Beijerinckia sp. 28-YEA-48: one gene and its partner. The protein of the gene in region 2 interacts with the protein of the main gene of each other region in a pairwise test. Links are inferred from orthologs where the notes say so. Each region holds a gene or a part of one and is shown on either strand. Other genes may lie near its edges. The genes, in order: BLW50_RS22305 and def.

Region 1 (9,992 bases), 1.6 Mb from region 2 along the record:
GTGTCGACCACCTGTTGGGCCGCGCCTGCCGCCGTCAGGTCAATCGCCAGGACGATCGGCTTGGTCGCGCCTGGTACAGCCTCGATCTCGCTGGCCAGCGCCTCGAGCGCCGCCACATTGCGCCCGGTCAGCAGAAGGCGATGGCTGTTGCCGGCGAAAATGCGGGCAAGATCGGCGCCGATGCCGCTCGACGCTCCGGTGACGATGGTGACATGATTCATAGTTCATCCCGCTTTCGCGATGTTCAAATCGGGTTGCTTGCTGAAGGATTTGGTTGCTGAAGGAAATGTCGCGTCTGATGCCGAGCCGGGGCTATCGTATAGAGTGCTTATGATCGGCGCCATCGAGAAGCCGGAAAAGAGACGTCAAGAAACTGGAGCCTGGAGGAATCCCATGGGAGACTATGCGCTTGGACAGCCGGTGCCGCGTTTCGAGGATCCGCGTTTGATCCAGGGCGGTGGACGCTACACCGACGATGTGTCGATGGAAGGGCTCGTCCATGGCGTCGTGCTGCGCGCCCGCCATGCCCATGCGAAAATCTTGAAGATCGATACGAGCCGCGCTCTGGCCGCGCCGGGCGTGCTGGCCGTGCTCACCCATCAGGATTGGGCCGCATCGGGCTATGGCGACCTGCCGCGCCCGCAAGGCAAGACCAAGCGCGATGGCTCGCCGATGTATGCGCCGCCGCTGCCGGGCTTTCCCAAGGACTATGTGCGCTGGGTCGGCGATTTCGTTGCCTTCGTCGTCGCCGAGACGCGTTGGCAGGCGATGGATGCGCTTGAGCTGGTCGATGTCGATTATGAGGTGCTGCCGTCGGTGTTGACGGCCGAGGCGGCGATCAAGCCCGGTGCGCCGGCCGTGCATGCGGACAATCCCGGCAATGTCAGCTTCACCCATTTGGAAGGCGACAAGGCGGCGACCGATGCCGCCATCGCCAAGGCCGATCATGTGGTGAAGCACACGTTTTACATCAACCGCGTGATGGCCGCGACGATGGAGCCGCGCGCCTGCGTCGCCCATTACGATCCCGCCGCCGATCGCTACACGGTTTATACGACGTTGCAGCGGGCGCTCGATTATCGCGAGCGGCTATCGCAATCGTTGCGCGTTCCTGAAAGCAAGATCCGTGTCGTTGCCGGCGACATCGGCGGCAGCTTTGGCATGAAGTCTGGTGTCTTCAACGAAGTGGCGCTGGCGCTGCTGGCGTCGAAGAAATTGCATCGGCCGGTGAAATGGACCTCGACCCGCAACGAGGCTTTTCTGTCGGACGCGGCGGCGCGCGACAATCTGACGACGGCGGAACTGGCGCTGGACAAATCAGGCAAGTTTCTGGCTCTGCGCGTCAACACGTTGGTCAATCTTGGCGCCTATCTGCAGACGGGATCGGAAACGGCGCTGTTCAGCAACATCGGCACTCTGGCTGGCGTCTACACGACGCCGGCGATCCATGTCGATACGACCGGCGTGCTCACCCACACCCATTGGATGCGGCCTTATCGTGGCAATGGCCGGCCGGAAGCCGCCTATATCATCGAGCGCATCATCGACATCGCCGCCGATGAGTTGGGCTTCGACAAGGTGGAGTTGCGCCGCAAGAATTTGATTCCGGAAGATGCCTTTCCGTTCCAGACCGGCTTGTCATTCATCTACGACAGCGGCGCGTTCGAAAAGAACATGGATCTGTGCCTGAAAATGGCGGACTGGAAAGGCTTCGCGGCGCGCCGGGCCGAGGCGCGCAAGCGCGGCAAGCTGCGCGGCATCGGTCTGTCGAATTCAATTGAGAAGGCGGGCGCGCCGGGGATCGAAGGGGCGGAAATCCGCTTCGACCGTTCCGGCAGCATGACCATTTTGTCGGGTTCGGTGACCCAGGGGCAGGGCCATGAAACGGTGTTCAAACAGCTCGTCTGCGATAGGCTCGGCATCGATCCAGCCGAGGTGCATTACGAACAGGGCGACACCGATGTGATCTTCTATGGCGAGGGCACCGGCGGTTCGCGCACATCGGCGCTTGGCGGTGGCGCCATGGTGATGGCGAGCGAGAAGATCATCGCCAAGGCGGTGAAGATCGCCGCGCACGTGTTGAAGGTCGATGACATCGAGTTCAACGAGGGCGTGTTCTCAAGCCGCAAGACCAATCGCAGCATGACGATGAAGGAGGTGGTCCTGGCGGCCTCGAAACCCTCGAACCTGCCAGACGATATCGAGCCCGGCCTCAACGCCACGGCGGTCTACAACGCACGACAACCGAATTATCCGAATGGCTGTCACGTCGTCGAGTTGGAAATCGACGAGGAGACCGGCACGGTCGAACTGGTCAATTACAATGTGGTCGACGATGTCGGCGTGGTGATGAACCCGTTGCTGCTCAAGGGGCAGATCCATGGCGGCATCGCCATGGGCGTCGGCCAGATGCTGATGGAGGATATGGTCTACACCGAAAGCGGTGAGGTGCTGACCGCTTCCTTCATGGACTATGCCATGCCGCACGCGGACAATCTGTGCGCCTTCGAGGTGAAGAGCAATCCGGTGCCGACCAAGACCAATCCGCTGGGGGTGAAGGGCGCCGGGGAGGCAGGTTGTGTCGGCGCGCTGCCGGCGGTGGCCAATGCGCTTGTCGATGCGCTGCGCCATCTGGGCGTGCGCGACGTGCCCATGCCGGCGACGCCACCGCGGCTCTGGCGGCTCATTCACGGACTGCAGCCGGTCTAAAGCAAAAGCCGGCCGTTGCCGGCCGGCTTTTCGCGCAGAGGAGTTCTGCGATATCTTCTTGGTTCCCGGATCGCCTGCTGCGTCCGGATGCACACGACGTCCCTAAAATCAGCTCAGCGGCCCGGCAGGTCCCACAGGCGCGGCAAGGTCTCACCGCCGTAACGGCCGCGCTGGGCGTCGTAGGGCATTTTGTTGAAGGTGGTGCCGATGGCAACGTAATTGCTCAGGCTGCCGACGGGCACGACGCGGCCGCTGTCGAGGAAGCTGCGGGCCTTTTGGCCCTTGATGACGACTTCGCGCTTTTTGCGTGTTTGGGCATCGGCGGACGTGACGGTGAGGCCGGCCATTGCCAAGGCGCCGAGCGCCAGAGAAACCATAGCCACGATACGCATTGCATCCCCCGGTTGGTGTTGGTTCTTATAGGTAGTCATCGGCGCGCCGCCTGCCCAGGGCTTTTCGCGGTAATGTTTAAGATTTATCGGCGGCGCGGTTTTGCCGCCACGCCGCGCAGCGGAACGGCCATGGCGTTTTGGTCGATCCAGTTTGCAAGCACGTTGGGTTGGACGTTGGGTTGGACGTTGCTTTGGGCATCGGCCGGGGCATCCATCTGAGTGTGGTTGCGCCGCGGCGTGCAGTGCGGATCACGACGAGTTTCCGCGTTGGTGAAAAAGCGGGCGAGGTCGTGATCTTCCCCGGCGGAGATCAGCTGGATCCCGTCGAGCGTGCAGGCGAGCGTCTGGCGATCGACGGGTGTGTCCCCCGTGCCGCAGGCAAAGCCGGTCATGCGGACGAGGCGTTCAGCCGAACTGAAGCGGAACCCGAGGCAATTGGATTGAGCACTCCCGGATTCGAGCATGACATCGGCCGCCTCGAACAGGCCGAAGCGGGTCGTCATCGGGTCGGCGACATTGCCGCGGGTGATGGCGGCGCCAAAACTGGCGGCTTCGCGCACCATATGGATGAAGAAGGAGCTATCCGCGATCGCCTCGCGGCCAACCCGGTGGACGGCGAGGCGCAGATAGGGGTGGGCGTCGTCGTCGAGGCGGCCCCAGGTTAAAATATCGATGCGTCCGCGCCCCTCGCGGTGGCGCTTGGCCTCGAAAGAAGTGGGTTCGCGGCCAAATTCCGCGGCATTCAGCCCGTACATCTGAAATGGACGTTCGAGGACGGTCCAGGGGCTCTGGGGCAGCGGTTCGGGCGCGGGCGCTGGGGCCGGCGGGGCCGGAAACAGCGCTACAGCGATGAAAATGCTGGCGATCAGCCCAATTCCAAGACCAAGGTAAAGCCCGAAGGAACGGATGGTTCTGCGCCAAAACAGGCGGACGCGCACAGCGATTTCCGCAGTCTTTCCGGGGCCGTCTGGCGCGCCGAAGACGATGAAACTCATGGTCCGCTTACTCTCAATACTCGGCAGTTCGCCGATCGTCGGGCCCACCAAGCCCGGAATGTACGTATTTTGAGCAAAGCTCTTAACGACCGGGTTACCAGCCGGCGGCCAATTGGTCGGAGAGTGAACGTCTGGTTAAGCTCGGAGCCGGTTCGTGGGCCGGCTGGCGGTGCGCTGCAACCGGCGCCCGCAATTGGTGGCCGGCTCCCGCCTTTGGCGGTCTGCTCCCGCCTTTGGCGGTCGCGGGATCATTGACATTGTTCCAGATCGCGTGTTTTTGAGGGACACGGCATGTGTGCCGGGACACGTTCAGATCATGGTCATCGCTTCTTTCACGAAACCGACGACGAACCCGGCCGCTAAACGCGGCACGGTTGACTGACGCACGTCCTCGCTTCCGGGCCTCTCCCCTGGCGGGAGAAGAGGCGAAGCCCGCAAAAGCCGGGTCTTCATCCCCGGGGAGACAGATTTCCTACTCAGGGTCCACGCAGATGGGTTTCAAGGTCGCAATCGCAGGCGCAACCGGCAACGTAGGCCGGGAGATGCTCAACATTCTCGCCGAGCGCCATTTTCCCGCCGATGAGGTCATTCCTCTGGCCTCCAGCCGCTCGATCGGCACCGAGGTGTCCTATGGCGATCGCACGCTGAAGTGCCGCCATCTCGACACTTATGATTTCTCCGACACCGATATCTGCCTGATGTCGGCTGGCGGCACCGTGTCCAAGGAATGGTCGCCGAAGATCGGCGCCCTGGGCTGCGTCGTCATCGATAACTCCTCGGCCTGGCGTTACGATTCCGACGTGCCGCTGATCGTGCCGGAAGTGAACCTCCACGCGTTGTCGGGTTTCACCAAGCGCAACATCATCGCCAATCCGAACTGCTCGACCGCTCAGCTCGTCGTGGCGCTGAAGCCGCTGCATGACGTGGCGAAGATCACGCGCGTGGTGGTGTCGACCTATCAATCGGTGTCGGGCGCCGGCAAGGAAGGGATGGACGAACTGTTCGCCCAGACCCGCGCCGTCTTCGTCTCCGATCAGGTCGAGACCAAGAAGTTCCCCAAGCGCATCGCCTTCAATCTCATTCCGCAGATCGACGTCTTCATGGAGGACGGCTACACCAAGGAAGAGTGGAAGATGATGGCGGAGACCAAGAAGATCCTCGATCCGAAGATCAAGCTCGTCGCCACCTGCGTGCGCGTGCCGGTGTTTATCTCGCATTCGGAATCGGTGAATGTCGAATTCGAACGGCCGATCACCGCCGACGAAGCGCGCGACATCCTGCGTGATGCGCCGGGCTGTCTGGTCATCGATAAGCACGAGCCGGGTGGTTACATCACCCCGCACGAAGCGGCCGGCGAAGATGCCACCTACATTTCGCGCATCCGCGAGGACGCGACCGTGGAGAACGGCCTCGCCTTCTGGTGCGTCTCCGACAATCTGCGCAAGGGCGCGGCGCTCAATGCGGTGCAGATCGCCGAAGCGCTGATCGGGCAGAAGCTGATCCAGCCGCGTGCCAAGGCTGCCTGAGATATTGACCGCCTGACGTCTGCAGTTTGAACGATCGAGCCCCTGCCGTCCGCGGCGGGGGCTTTTTTGTCAGTTGCGCTGCGAAGCTAACGCATCTTGCGCGGCGGCGCATTTGGCGACATCGTGTGTGCGAATCTTCATCAAGAAGAACAGGAAACGCTCATGTCGATTGCTACAGAACGTAAACGCCGCATTCTCACGACCCATGTGGGCAGCCTCCCGCGCCCCGAAGCCCTCAGCGAATTCATGGCGGCGCAAATGGATGGGCGCACGGTTGATGCGGGAAAATATGCCGCCGCGGTCAGCCATGCGGTGGCCGATTGCGTCGCCTCTCAACTCGAGACCGGGATCGACATCATCAGCGACGGCGAGCAGTCGAAGCCGAGTTTCTACGCCTATGTGCATCAAAGACTTGGTGGCATCCAGCGCCGCACCGGCTCGCCGCAAGGGCGCAGCCATACGAAGGAAATCGACGCCTTTCCCGATTTCTACACCGCCGGCCATTCCGGCACGCAGCCGGCGGGTTTTGAGTGCGTCGGGCCGATGACCTATGCGGGCACCGATCTGTTGAAGATCGATCTCGACAATCTGCGGGCGGCGGTCGCCGGCCGTAATCCGGTCGATGTTTTCATTCCCGCCGCCTCGGTCGCAACCGTCGAAGGCGCGGTGGTCGATCGTCACTATAATAACGAAGAGGCCTATCTCGCAGCGATCATCGAAGCGATGCGCGTTGAATATGAGGCCATTGTCGCCGCCGGTTTCTCGGTGCAGCTCGACGATCCGCGCCTTGCCATGCATTACATGCTCAATCCTCAGATGACGGTTAAGGAGGCGCAGGCGTGGGCGCGTCGCCGGGTCGAGGCGATGAATGAATCGGTGCGCAATATTCCTTCCGACCGCATCCGCCATCACACCTGCTACGGCATCAATATCGGCCCGCGCACCCATGATCTCGAGATGAAGCATCTCACCGACATCATTCTGTCGATCAACGCCGATCATTATTCATTCGAATACGGCAATCCGCGCCATGAACATGAAGCGGGGATCTGGAAAGGCGTGAAGTTGCCGGAAGGCAAGGCGTTGCTGCCCGGCTTCGTCACCCATGCCAGCGTGCTGGTCGAACATCCCGAGCTGGTGGCGCAGCGTATCGTCCGGTTCGCCGATATCGTGGGCAAGGAGCATGTCATCGCTTCGACCGATTGCGGCTTCGCTTCGTCGCCGCGCGCTGTGCCGGAGGTGATCCCGAGCATCGTCACCGCGAAGCTGCAGAGCCTGGTTGAAGGCGCGAAGCTGGCGTCGAAGCATTTGTTTGGGTGAGCTCTATCCGCGACCTTGGTTTCATCCCGGACGCGCTGCAAGCGCGATCCGAAAACCAGGGGCGTGAGGTCGAGGCGAACGAAACGCACGCATCGGATCAAAGCCGCCGCCAATATTGAGGCGGTTGCCCCTGGATACCGGATCACGCTTCGCGTGTCCGGTATGACACCCAGGCTTCGGTGTGGTGATGGCCGTGTCGGTCTGACCCCAAACAACAATGCCCGGCGGAGCCGGGCATTGCGGTGGTCTTGATGGAGAAGCTTACGCCGACTTCTTCAGCTGCGCGACGATGGCGTCGCCCATTTCTGTGGTCGAGACATGGGACGGCGCATTGCCCTTGATGTCGGCGGTGCGCAGGCCGGCTTCGAGCACGTCGGCGATGGCCTTCTCGATCTTGTCGGCCGCGTCGCCGAGGCCGAAGGAATAGCGCAGGCACATGGCCAGCGACGCAATCATGGCGATCGGATTGGCGAGGCCCTTGCCGGCGATGTCGGGCGCCGAGCCGTGCACCGGCTCATAGAGCGCCTTGCGCTTCTTCGTTTTCGGATCGATGTCGCCCAGCGAAGCCGACGGCAGCATGCCGAGCGAGCCGGTCAGCATGGCGGCGATGTCGGACAGCATGTCGCCGAACAGATTGTCGGAGACGATGACGTCGAACTGCTTGGGCCAGCGCACCAGCTGCATGCCGAGGGAATCAGCGAGCTGGTGTTCGAGGGTGACGTCGGCGTAATCGCGCTTGTGCAGGGCGGTGACGACTTCGTTCCACAACACGCCGGACTTCATCACATTGCGCTTCTCGGTCGAGGTCACCTTGTTGCGGCGCTTGCGCGCCAGTTCGAAGGCGACGCGGGAGATGCGCTCGATTTCGTAGGTGTCATAGACCTGTGTGTCGATGCCGCGCTTCTGGCCGTTGCCGAGGTCGATGATCTGCTTGGGTTCGCCGAAATAGACGCCGCCGGTCAATTCGCGCACGATCATGATGTCGAGGTCCTCGACGATCTCGCGCTTCAGTGAGGAGGCATCGGCGAGCGCCGGATAGCAGACCGCCGGGCGCAGGTTGGCATAAAGGCCGAGGTCCTTGCGCAGGCGGAGGAGGCCCGCTTCCGGACGCACGTCATAGGGCACCGCGTCCCACTTCGGGCCGCCGACCGCGCCGAAGATCACGGCGTCGGCCGCATGGGCCATGGCCATATGCTCTTCGCTGATCGACTGGCCGTGGGCGTCATAGGCCGAGCCGCCGACCAGGCCGCGTTCCATATTGAAGCTGGCGACGCCGCTTTCGTCGAGGAAGCGGGCCACTTTCTCCACTTCCGCCATCACTTCCGGGCCGATGCCGTCGCCGGGCAGGAGAAACAGATTGTAGGTGGCCATGAGGGGTCCTCGGTCTGAACGGTTGAATTGCGCGGCTTTGCTACCGGCCTGCCGCTGGAATGGCAAGCGACCCGCTTCACGGGCGGGGCTGATATGCAAAAAGCCGCCACTTAAAGCTTTTTTGAGCGAAGTGGAGGCCGGTTCGCGTGAAGAAAATGCGTCGAAATAGAAAAGGGCTCGGTTCTTAGAACCGAGCCCCTGGGCGGCTTTTCAAGGGCCTGCCTTGGCCTATGCCTGAGATCAGGCGGCCAGCTGGCGGATCACGTACTGCATGATGCCGCCGTGGCGGAAGTATTCGAGCTCGTCGAGGGTGAGGATGCGGCAGTCGACCGGGATCTTCTTTTCCGAACCGTCGGCGAACTTGATCGAGGCTTCCATCTGCTGGCGCGGCTTCAGCTTTTCGCCGAGACCATGCACGGTCACCAGTTCGTCGCCCTTCAGGCCCAGCGTCTGCCAGGAGGTGCCGGCTTCGAAGGTGAGCGGCAGGACGCCCATGCCGACCAGGTTGGAGCGATGGATGCGCTCGTAGCTCTGGGCGATGACCGCGCGCACGCCGAGAAGGCGCGTGCCCTTGGCCGCCCAGTCGCGCGACGAGCCGTTGCCGTATTCCTCACCGGCCATGATGACCAGCGGCACCTGCTCGGCGGCGTATTTCATCGCCGCGTCGTAGATCGACAGCTTTTCGCCCGACGGATAGTGGACGGTGTTGCCACCTTCCAGCACGTTGCCGTCGCTGCCCTTGTTCATGAAGTTCTTGATGCGGATGTTGGCGAAGGTGCCGCGCATCATCACTTCATGGTTGCCGCGGCGGGTGCCGTACTGGTTGAAGTCCTTCTCGCGCACCTGACGCTCGGCCAGCCATTTGCCGGCCGGCGAGGTGAGCTTGATCGAACCGGCCGGAGAAATGTGGTCGGTGGTGATCTTGTCGCCAAACAGCGCCAGGATGCGGGCGTCGACGACGTCGGCGATCGGCGCCGGAGTCATCGTCATGCCTTCGAAGTAAGGCGGGTTCTGCACATAGGTGGACGACATGTTCCACTTATAGGTCTGGCCCACCGGCGCCTTCACCTTGCGCCAGTTGGTGTCGCCCTTGAACACGTCGGCGTAGCGTTCCTTGAAGGTCTTCTTGGTGACGAACTTGCGGATGAAGGTGTCGATTTCCTTGTTCGTCGGCCAGATGTCGCGCAGGTAGACCGGCTCGCCCTTCTTGGTGTGGCCGAGCGGCTCCTTGGTCAGGTCCTTGGTCACGGTACCAGCGATCGCATGGGCGACGACCAGCGGCGGCGAGGCGAGATAGTTCGCCTGCACGTCGGGGCTGACGCGACCTTCGAAGTTGCGGTTGCCGGAGAGAACGGCGGCGGCGACGATGCCGTTCTTGTTGATGCTCTCGGAGATTTCCGGCGCCAGCGGGCCGGAGTTGCCGATGCAGGTGGTGCAGCCGTAACCGATCAGGTTGAAGCCGAGCTTATCGAGATCCTTCTGCAGGCCGGACTTGGCGAGATATTCGCCGACGACCTGGGAACCCGGCGCCAGCGAGGTCTTCACCCACGGCTTGACGGTGAGGCCCTTGGCGGCCGCGTTGCGGGCGAGAAGGCCCGCGCCGATCAGCACGTTCGGGTTCGACGTGTTGGTGCAGGAGGTGATCGCCGCGATCACGACGTCGCCGTGGCCGATGTCGT
Region 2 (9,850 bases):
TCCTCCGCTTCGTCCACGATATCGACCGCACCTCCGTCGAGCCCGATGTGGCGTTGGCCGCCGGCATCGCGGCACTGCCTGGCCGCAAGCTGATCTTCACCAATGGCTCGCGCGACCATGCCCTGCGCACCTGCGAGCGGCTTGGCATCGGCGACTATTTCGAAGACGTGTTCGACATTGTCGCCGCCGACCTGGTGCCCAAGCCCGATCCGCGGGCCTATGACCGGTTTTTCGACCGCCACGGCATCGCGCCCGAGCGCACCGCCATGTTCGAGGACATCGCGCGCAATCTCGTCGTGCCCAAGGCGCGCCAGATGACGACGATTCTCGTGGTGCCGAAGCCCGGGGACCATGATTTCCGCGAAGGCTGGGAGATCGCGCGGGAACGGCCAGCCCATGTCGACTTCCTCACCAACGACCTCAGCGGCTTTCTGACCGATATTGTCGCGTCTGGCAGCGCTGCCGCTCTCCCGTCGCCGGCCTTGCCTGACCGGTCTTGACATCGCCGGGGGGAGAGCCGAAACCTCCGGCCAAATCCTTATCCCTCGGGAGCCGTCATGTCGCACGCCCAGCTTGAAAAGATCATCGATGCCGCCTTCGCCGACGCCGCGTCGGTCAATGCCGGTACCAAGGGCGAGGTACGTGACGCCGTCAATGAAGCCCTGGCTCTGCTCGACAGCGGCAAGGCCCGCGTCGCCGAGAAGATCGCCGGCCAAACCGGCGCGCAGAGCTGGAAGGTCAATCAATGGCTGAAGAAGGCCGTGCTGCTCTCTTTCCGCCTCAACGACATGTCGGCTATTTCCGGTGGCCCCGGCGGCTCGTCCTGGTGGGATAAGGTGCCCTCGAAGTTCGAGGGCTGGACGGCCAAGGAACATGCGGCCGCCGGCTTCCGCTCGGTGCCGAACTGCATTGTGCGCCGCTCCGCCTATATCGCGCCCGGCGTCGTGCTGATGCCGTCCTTCGTCAATCTCGGCGCCTATGTCGACAGCGGCACCATGGTCGACACCTGGGCGACGGTGGGCTCCTGCGCCCAGATAGGCAAGAACGTGCATCTGTCGGGCGGCGTCGGCATCGGTGGCGTGCTTGAGCCGCTGCAGGCCGGCCCGACCATCATTGAAGACAATTGCTTCATCGGCGCCCGCTCGGAAGTGGTCGAAGGCGTGGTGATCGGTGAAGGCTCGGTTCTGTCGATGGGCGTCTTCATCAGCGCCTCGACCAAGATCGTCGACCGCGACACCGGCAAGATTCACATCGGCCATGTGCCGCCTTATTCGGTTGTCGTGCCGGGCTCGCTGCCGGGCAAGGCGCTGCCGGATGGCTCGGCTGGTCCGTCGCTGTACTGCGCGGTTATCGTCAAGACCGTCGATGCGCAGACGCGTTCGAAGACCGGTATCAACGAACTGTTGAGGGATTGATGGCTTCCGTTCTGTCGGCGCACGGATTCAGATTCCTGTTCCGCACCGATGAGGGGCGGATCGGCCGGCAGGTCTGGTGGCTCGGCACGATCCTGCTCGTCAGCATCGTCATCGTATTTGCGTTGGGTTGGCTGGCGTTGTCGCCCTATGCGCATCGCACACTCGATGTGCGCAAGTTTTACGATCCGATGACCTTCGTCAGTTATGCCTATCTGATCATCTATGCCTTCGCGGTGCTGTTGATCGCCGTCTGCTACGTCAACCTGTCGGCCAAGCGCCTGCGCGATGGTGGCATCGAGCCGGGCCTGGCGGGCGCGGCTCCCTTGGCGATCTTCCTCGCCTTGGCGGCGCATTGGCTGCAACCGCGCGTCGCCGAAGTGTTTCCCACCCTGCTGTTGATCGCCATCGACCTGGTGGCGCTCGGCGTGGTGCTCTGGCAGGTCTATCTGCTCGGTGTTCGAGCGAGCGAGGCGCCGTGAATTGGAAAGCGATCTTCTTCAATCTTGAAGGTCGCATTCCACGGCTGCCGTTCTGGCTTGGCATGCTGGCGCTGCTGGCGATCATGTTTTTGATCCTGGTGCCAGCTGGTCTTTTTAGCTGGGATCCAGCCACCAATCCGGCGCCGTTGTCCTATCGTCTGCTTGAATGCTTCGTGACGCTGGGGCTGGCCTATCCCACCTATGCGATCATGCTGAAGCGGCTTTACGATCGCGATCATCCGGGCACGGCGGCTTTTGTCTTCGTCGTGCTGGATATCCTCGTCGAAGTCGTCAACGTTCTATCGCCGATCGAAACCGAAGACGGAATGACGCCGCTTGGTTGGATCCTTATGATTCCCTATCTTATCCTGCTTGTTGCGCTGTTGATCGAACTCGGTCTGCGGCGCGGCACGCCGGGGCCGAACCGCTTCGGGCCCGATCCCCTGGTGACCCACTCATGACATCAGCCGTAACCCTGCTGCGCGATCTGATCCGCTGTCCGTCCGTCACGCCGCAGGATGCCGGCGCGCTCGGGCTGATTGAAAACGTGCTGAAGGGTGCTGGTTTCGAGACCCATCGCATCGTCTTCAGCGAGCCGGGCTATCCAGATACCGACAATCTCTATGCGCGTATCGGCAGCGGCGCGCCGTCGCTGGTCTTTGCTGGCCATACCGATGTGGTGCCGACGGGCGATGCGGCCAAGTGGCGGTTCGATCCGTTTTCGGCCGAGGTCGCCGACGGTATGATCTGGGGCAGGGGCGCGGTCGATATGAAGGGCGGCATCGCCGCTTCGATCGCCGCGACGCTTAATCATTTGGCCGCTCACGGTACGCCCAAGGGCTCCATCGCGTTTCTGATCACCGGCGATGAAGAAGGCCCCGCCGTCAACGGCACGGTCAAACTGCTGCAATGGGCGCATGAACGCGGCGAGCGCTTCGATCATTGTATTCTGGGCGAACCGACCAATCCCGATGCGCTCGGCGACATGATCAAGATCGGCCGGCGCGGTTCGCTGTCGGGCACGCTGGTGGTGCATGGTCGCCAGGGCCATGTCGGCTATCCGCATCTGGCCGACAATCCGGTGCATCACATCCTGCGCATTGGGGCTGCGCTGCGGGCCGAGCCGCTCGATCAAGGCACGCCGCATTTCGATGCCTCCAATCTCGAAATCACCGCGATCGATACCGGCAATCCGGCCGTCAATGTGATTCCCGATGAGGCGCGCGCCGCTTTCAACATTCGCTTCAATGATCTCTGGCAACCCGACACCTTGGCCGCCGAAGTGCGCCGGCGTGTGGAAGCCGCCGCGCAAGGCGCGCGCTATACGCTCGACTTCAAGCCGACCAATGCCCTGGCCTTCGTGATGCAGCCGGGGCCGTTCGTGGAAGCCATGTCACAGGCCATCGCGGCCGAGACGGGGCGGCGGCCGGTGCTGTCGACAACCGGTGGCACGTCCGACGCGCGTTTCATCTGCAATTATGCACAGGTGGTTGAGTTCGGCCTCGTCGGCCAAACCATGCATGCGATCGACGAGCGCACGGCCGTGGCCGATGTCGAGAAGCTGGAAGCGATCTACACTCGCGTGCTGGCGAATTATTTCGCCTAACACTTCGCCGAAGCCTTTGTGTCATCCAAAGGCTGCCGCGCATTCTCAATAATCGACGCGCAACATATAGAGCCCGCTCGCTGGCGCGACCACGCCGCAGCGGGCGCGGTCTTTGGCGTCCAGCGCGTCCTTCAGATCCTGCTTGCTCCATTTGCCCGAGCCGACATGTTCAAGGGAGCCGGTGATCGAGCGCACCTGATGATGCAGGAACGAGCGCGCCGAGGCGAAGATCTCGATCGTCTCGCCGGTGCGCACCACATCGAGGCGATCGAGCGTGCGCAGCGGTGAATTGGCCTGGCACTCCGCGGCGCGGAAGGTGCTGAAGTCGTGCTTGCCGATCAACACCTGCGCCGCGTCATGCATCGCTTGCGCATCGAGCCGCCGCTTCACGTGCCAGATGCCATCGCGCATCACCGTTGGCGGCGCGCGGCGATTGAGAATGCGATAGACGTAGTGGCGGGCTTTCGCCGAGAAGCGCGCCTCGAAGGTGTCGTCCACCGCTTCCGCCAGCAGCACCGCGACAGGCTGCGGTTTCAGATGGGCGTTCATCGCGTCGCGGACCTTGTCGGTGCGCCATTCGCGCGACAGATCGATATGGGCTACCTGTGCAAGGGCATGGACGCCGGCATCTGTGCGCCCAGCGCCATGCACGACAACGGTTTCGCCGCTCATGGCATGGACCGCTTCTTCCAGCGCTTGCTGCACTGAGGGCGCATTGGCCTGCCGCTGCCAGCCGGCGAACGGTGTGCCGTCATATTCAATGGTGAGCTTGTAACGCGGCATCAGGTGAGCCGGGTGCCGGGCGGCAGGGCCGCGCCGCGCAGGAATTCCTCGGCGCTCATCGGCGATTTTCCGGCGCGCTGCACGTCGAGCAGGCGCACCGCGCCCTGGCCGCACGCGATTGTAAGATCGCTGCCGATGGGCGAACCCGCTTCGCCCTGGCCTTTTGCGAGCGCACTGCGCAACACTTTCACCCGCTCCGGGCCCTTGCCAAAATCAGCCTCGAAGAAGGCGCCCGGAAACGGCGAGAGGCCGCGAATATGATTGTGCACGTCGGTCGCCGGCTTCGCCCAATCGATGCGGCATTCGGCCTTGTCGATCTTGCTGGCATAGACAGCGCCGTTCTCGGCTTGCGCATGAAACTGCAATGAGCCGCGCGACAGAGCGGCGAGCGCACGCACCATCAGATCGGCGCCGACGCCCATCAGCGCGTCGTGCAATTCGCCCGCGGTCATATTGTCGCCGATGGCGATACGCTCGGCCATGGCCACGGGCCCGGTGTCGAGGCCCTCGTCCATGCGCATCACCATGACGCCGGTTTCGTTGTCGCCGGCCATGATGGCGCGCTGGATCGGCGCGGCGCCGCGCCAGCGCGGCAGCAGCGAGGCATGCAGATTAAGGCAGCCTTCAGCGGGCGCTTCGAGGATCGGCTGCGGTAGGATGAGGCCATAGGCGACGACAACGGCGACATCGGCGTCGAAAGCGGCAAAGGCTTGCGCCTCGGCCTCGTTGCGCAGGGTTTTCGGCGTCAGCACCGGAATGCCGAAACGATCGGCCGTGACGTGAACCGGGGAACGGGTCAGTTCGAGGCCGCGCCGCCCGGCGGGCTTGGGCGCGCGCGTATAGCAGGCGACGACCTCATGGCCCTGGCCAATAATTTCGGTGAGGACCGGCACCGAGAAGTCGGGCGTTCCCATGAAGACGATACGCATGCGATCAACCTGAAATGCCGGCGAGCCGGACGGAAATCTGGCCGGGTTCTACAGCATTTTTACGCGAAGGGCAGGTCGGCCTAGTTTGTCTCGGCCTAGTTCGCCTCGGCCTCGTCAGGGCGGCGCTTGGCGTCCTTGGTGAACTTCTTCACCACCCGCTCGCGCTTCAGCCGGGAAATATGGTCGATGAACAGCACGCCATTGAGATGATCGATCTCGTGCTGCAGGCAGGTGGCGAGGAGCCCGTCGGCATCCAGCTCCTGCTGGACGCCCATCCGGTCGAGATAGCGCACCCGCACCCGCGCCGGCCGTTCGACCTCGGCGTAATATTCGGGAATGGACAGGCAGCCTTCCTCGTAGACGGAGGTTTCCTCGGAGGCGAGCACGACTTCCGGATTGATCAGGAAAATCGGGTCCTTCTTCTCCGGCGTCTCGTCGTCTTCCTCGCGCTTGGCCACGTCGACCACGATGACGCGTTTGGGCACGGCGATCTGGATCGCAGCCAGGCCGATGCCCGGCGCGTCGTACATCGTCTCCAACATGTCGTCGAGCAAGGTGCGTATCCCGTCATCCACGAGGGTTACGGGCGTGGAAACCGCGCGCAACCGCGTGTCGGGCAGGATAATGATGGGCTTCAGCGACATGGAAACAGGTACCGTCCAATATGAAAACGCCCGCCTGAGATATGCATCCCGGCGGGCGAGGTCAATTTTAAGGCGTCAATCAGCGTGAAATTTTCAGGCCGGCTGACGGGTCAGGTCGAATGTACGGACGCGCGGCGTCAGCTGGATGCGCGGGCGGGTGCGCTCGACAACCACAGCGCCGGTCGGGCGGCTGCGTGGCTCAAGCTTGATCGCCGGGCGAGCGGTGCCGGTCGGGATGATGGTGCGGGGACGGGCCCGTTCCACAACCACGGCGCGCTCGGCGCCATTGCGCGAGGCGACGACGCGGGTTTCGCGCGAAGCGGCTTCCGCAGCGGCTTTGGCCACAAGCGGACGGACTTCGTCGACGGAAACGTCCATGAAGCCGGCGGCGATATAGGCCTGATGATCGAGATCGTCGGTCAAACCCTGGGCAGCCAAAATGGCTTCCTCAATGGTCGGCGGGCACTTCTTAATCCGGATCGGCGGCAGCGTCTTCGGGTCGACAGTCTTTTTCGCGGGGGCGCGCTTCATGGCAGCCTCATCTTGGTTCATATCTATACGACTCAGTATACAGCAACAGTGCAATGCAGCAAGATGTTTTTGTGCAACGCACACTGTTCCAATTAAAAATGGCGGAATGCCGGGTTTTCCTCGTCAATCGCCCTGTTGTTCTTATTCTGTTCGGAACCCGGGACGAATCGCGGTATGCATATAGGATGACGCACCCGCTATTTCTATTGTCCGGATACCCGATCGGCCTGCTCGAAATTGCCGCAGGCGGCGTCGCTTTTTGCGCGCTTGTCCTCTTCATTATGGCCATTGGCCTGCTCCGGGCCGGGGGCTCCCGCCGGCTGGAAGCCGAGCTCGCGGCCGAGCGGCAGCGCGAGATCGACGACAAGATGGCTGGGCTTAGCCAGATCAACGCTGAACTGGCCGGTCGGTTGCGCGGCATGGGCGATGCGCTCACCAGCCGCCAGGGCGAACTGGCGCGATTGTTGACCGAGCGTCTCGATGCCGTCGGGCATCGGGTCGGCCAAGGGCTCGAATCGAATGGCCGTTTCGCGGCCGACCAATTGACCAAGCTCTCCGAGCGCCTCGCTGTCATCGACAAGGCGCAGGAAAAGTTGACGGGCATGACCCAGGAAGTGGTCAGCCTGAAGGATATTCTGGCCAACAAACAGTCGCGCGGCGCTTTCGGCCAGGGGCGGATGGAGGCGATCGTTCGCGATGGCCTGCACCCTGCGGCCTACGAATTTCAGGCGACTCTCTCGAATGGCAGCCGGCCCGATTGCTTGATCCGCCTGCCGGGCGATGAGCGCGCCATGGCGGTTGATGCCAAGTTTCCGCTGGAAGCGTTCACGGCCCTGAAGGATGCGGCCAACGATGCCGAGCGCGAGCAAGCCGGCCGCCGCGTGCGCGCCGATCTGAGCAAACACATCAAGGATATCGCCGACAAATATCTGCTCTCCGGCGAGACCCAGGATCTAGCTTTGCTGTTCGTTCCTTCTGAATCGATCTACGCCGATCTCAGCAGCCATTTCGACGATGTGATCCAGCGTGCCAATCGGGCCCGCGTCCTCATCGTCTCGCCGTCGCTCTTGATGATGGCCATTCAGGTGATGCAGAGCTTGGTGCGCGATCGGCGCATGCAGGAACAGACTCATCTGATCCAGCGCGAGGTGCGTAGTCTGCTCGATGATCTGCGCCGCCTCGGCGACCGTGTTGCCAAGCTCGACGTGCATTTCCGTCAGGCGCAGGAGGACGTGGCGCAGATCACCACCTCCACCGAGAAACTGGTGCGTCGCGGTTCCCGCATTGACCAGCTCGAGCTTGATCCGCAGACCGCCCCAACTGCTGGCACGGCACCGCTGCGCAATGCGGCCGAGTAAGCCGCGCTACGCCGTTTCAGACTTCGACGATGACGTAGTCGTCCTCGATCCGCACCGGAAAGACCTCGGCTGCTTTTGGCGGCGCGTCGAGATCGATCTCAGCGCCTTGCACGACGGCAGTCTGATAGTGGCGCACGCGCACCCGGCTTGGATCGCATTGGGCGCGGCCGGTGCGCAGATCGAACTCCCAGCCGTGCCACGGGCATTTCACAAACTCGTCCTTGCGCGAATAGCAATATTCGCCGGGCATTTTCGATTCCACCAGACCGACAAGCTTGCCGTCGATCAGATGGCCGCCCTCATGCGGGCAGCGATTGCCAAGCGCATGGAATTCGCCGTTGACGTTGAACACGGCGATCTGGCGGTTGTTGACCTCGACCAGTTTGCGGCTGCCCGGCGGCAGATCCTTCACCGCGGCGACGATATGTTTGCCCATGGTCAGAGTCCCAGCCGCGGATAAGTGGCGAGTGGATTGTCGACGAGGATGCGCCTGTGCAGGCCAGCGGGAATGCCAGGTGGCATGATCTCGTCGCCATTGAATTGCCAGTGCGGATAGTCCGAAGAATAGAGCAGCATGTCGTCGGACTGAAAATGTTCGATGGCGCGCGCCACGATGTCGGGATTGTCGGGCGTATCGAGCGGCTGGATCGTCAAGCGGAAGTGATCGCGCACGATCTCGTTGGGCGAACGGTCGATCCACGGAATCTCGGCGCGCACGCCACGCCAGAATTTCGACAGGCGCCAGACGAAGCCCGGCAGCCAGGTGACGCCGGATTCGATCAACACCGCTTTCAGCTTCGGGAATTTGACGAACACGCCCTCACAGACAAGGCTGGCGAGCTGCGACTGAAAGCCTAGCGACTGCGCCGCATAATCCTCGACATAATAGGTCGGCCAGCCCAGCGACGTCACCGGATAGCGATAGGCGCTGCCGGCGTGGATCCCGAGCGGCAGGTTGTGGCGTTCCGCCGCCGCATAGATCGGCCAGAATTGCCGGCGCCCCAGCGGCGTCTCGCCCATGCAGAGGACCAGGATCTGCACGAACCGCTTGTCGACAGCGCAGCGCTCGATCTCATCGACCGCGTGTTCGACATTCTGCAACGGCACGACGATGGAGGCGCGCAGGCGCGGGTCGCGATCAAGCCATTCTTTGACAACCCAATCGTTCATCGCGCGGGCGAAGGCGTGCGCCATGTCCTCGTTGAAGACGAGTTGCACGCCATAGAGGCAATTCAGAATGGCGATATCAGCCTGCCAGTCGCCGAAAACCTTTGTCCCGACCTCGTGGGCACTGAGCCCCGCGCGTCCGCCTTCGCTACGAAAATCCGCGCGCGCGGTGATCGGCGCCAGCGGCGGATAACTGATGGTATCGAGCGTGGTGATTTCGCGCTCGATCACCGACTCACGCCAATGGTCGTCGAGATAAGGCAGCAGCGTCTGCATGCTCGGCACGGTGGGATGCACGTCGCAATCGATCGCGCGGATATTGGACAGATTCACCTTGGGGGCTCCAGCAGCAAAGGGGCTAGCAGGTTGTCGAAAAGTCTTTTGTTAGCAGGCGGGCGAACCCTCACCGTCATTGCGAGGAGCATCGCGACGAAGCAATCCAGGGGCGCGTGGTAGAGTGTCAAGAAGTGCCTCTGGTGCAGGCGTATTCACTATGATTATACACCTCGAATCCTGGATTGCTTCGCTTCGCTCGCAATGACGGGAAGGTATTCGCGTGTGCTGCTAGAGGCGGAACACGCCCATGGCGTTTTCAAAGCGCAGCTTGCGGCGGCGCTCCTCACTCCAGTTCGTCGGCACGGCGAAGACCGGATCGTCGAAGTCCCAATGGGCGTAATCGCTGGCGAACATCACCCGGTCCCAGCCGATCCAGTCGATCAGATCGACGAGATATTCCGGTTTCTCCGGCTCCTCGATCGGTTGCGTCGTGACGTAGACGTTCTGCTTCAGATATTCCGACGGTGGCCGTTTCAGATGCGGCACCTCGTCCTTCATCTTTTGCCAATGCTTGTCGAGCCGCCAGCCCAGCGAAGGCACCCAGCCGAAGCCAGCTTCGATCATGACCACTTTCAACGTGGGAAAGCGCTCGAACAGTCCTT

What was found.
Region 1: the proteins of def (region 2) and BLW50_RS22305 interact in binary tests that used the Escherichia coli proteins (3 or more experiments, as listed by UniProt). The link is inferred for Beijerinckia sp. 28-YEA-48 from one-to-one orthologs.

What each region holds. Positions count from the first base shown.
Region 1 is NZ_FNSI01000001.1:4,768,984-4,778,975, forward strand. What follows is about bases 3,636-6,604. They hold BLW50_RS22305 (aspartate-semialdehyde dehydrogenase), read left to right. Parts: upstream 3,636-4,587; coding sequence 4,588-5,622; downstream 5,623-6,604. Other genes in these bases: BLW50_RS22300 (hypothetical protein), read right to left, coding at 3,636-4,039; BLW50_RS22310 (cobalamin-independent methionine synthase II family protein), read left to right, coding at 5,785-6,604. Outside these bases: BLW50_RS22285 (SDR family NAD(P)-dependent oxidoreductase), read right to left, coding at 1-221; BLW50_RS22290 (xanthine dehydrogenase family protein molybdopterin-binding subunit), read left to right, coding at 394-2,709; BLW50_RS22295 (hypothetical protein), read right to left, coding at 2,823-3,101; more of BLW50_RS22300, read right to left, coding at 3,185-3,635; more of BLW50_RS22310, read left to right, coding at 6,605-6,942; leuB (3-isopropylmalate dehydrogenase), read right to left, coding at 7,204-8,313; aconitate hydratase AcnA, read right to left, coding at 8,554-9,992.
Region 2 is NZ_FNSI01000001.1:3,181,269-3,191,118, reverse strand. Bases 4,083-6,909 are described here. They hold def (peptide deformylase), read right to left. Parts: upstream 5,857-6,909; coding sequence 5,308-5,856; downstream 4,083-5,307. Other genes in these bases: rmuC (DNA recombination protein RmuC), read left to right, coding at 6,852-6,909; BLW50_RS31080 (hypothetical protein), read right to left, coding at 6,591-6,881; BLW50_RS31085 (hypothetical protein), read right to left, coding at 5,950-6,387; fmt (methionyl-tRNA formyltransferase), read right to left, coding at 4,283-5,212; truA (tRNA pseudouridine(38-40) synthase TruA), read right to left, coding at 4,083-4,283. In the rest of the region: BLW50_RS15160 (pyrimidine 5'-nucleotidase), read left to right, coding at 1-500; dapD (2,3,4,5-tetrahydropyridine-2,6-dicarboxylate N-succinyltransferase), read left to right, coding at 558-1,415; BLW50_RS15150 (hypothetical protein), read left to right, coding at 1,415-1,894; BLW50_RS15145 (DUF805 domain-containing protein), read left to right, coding at 1,891-2,355; dapE (succinyl-diaminopimelate desuccinylase), read left to right, coding at 2,352-3,500; more of truA, read right to left, coding at 3,546-4,082; more of rmuC, read left to right, coding at 6,910-7,745; BLW50_RS15110 (Rieske (2Fe-2S) protein), read right to left, coding at 7,762-8,181; BLW50_RS15105 (amidohydrolase family protein), read right to left, coding at 8,184-9,239; BLW50_RS15100 (amidohydrolase family protein), read right to left, coding at 9,477-9,850. UniProt on the Escherichia coli protein: Removes the formyl group from the N-terminal Met of newly synthesized proteins. Requires at least a dipeptide for an efficient rate of reaction. N-terminal L-methionine is a prerequisite for activity but the enzyme has broad specificity at other positions.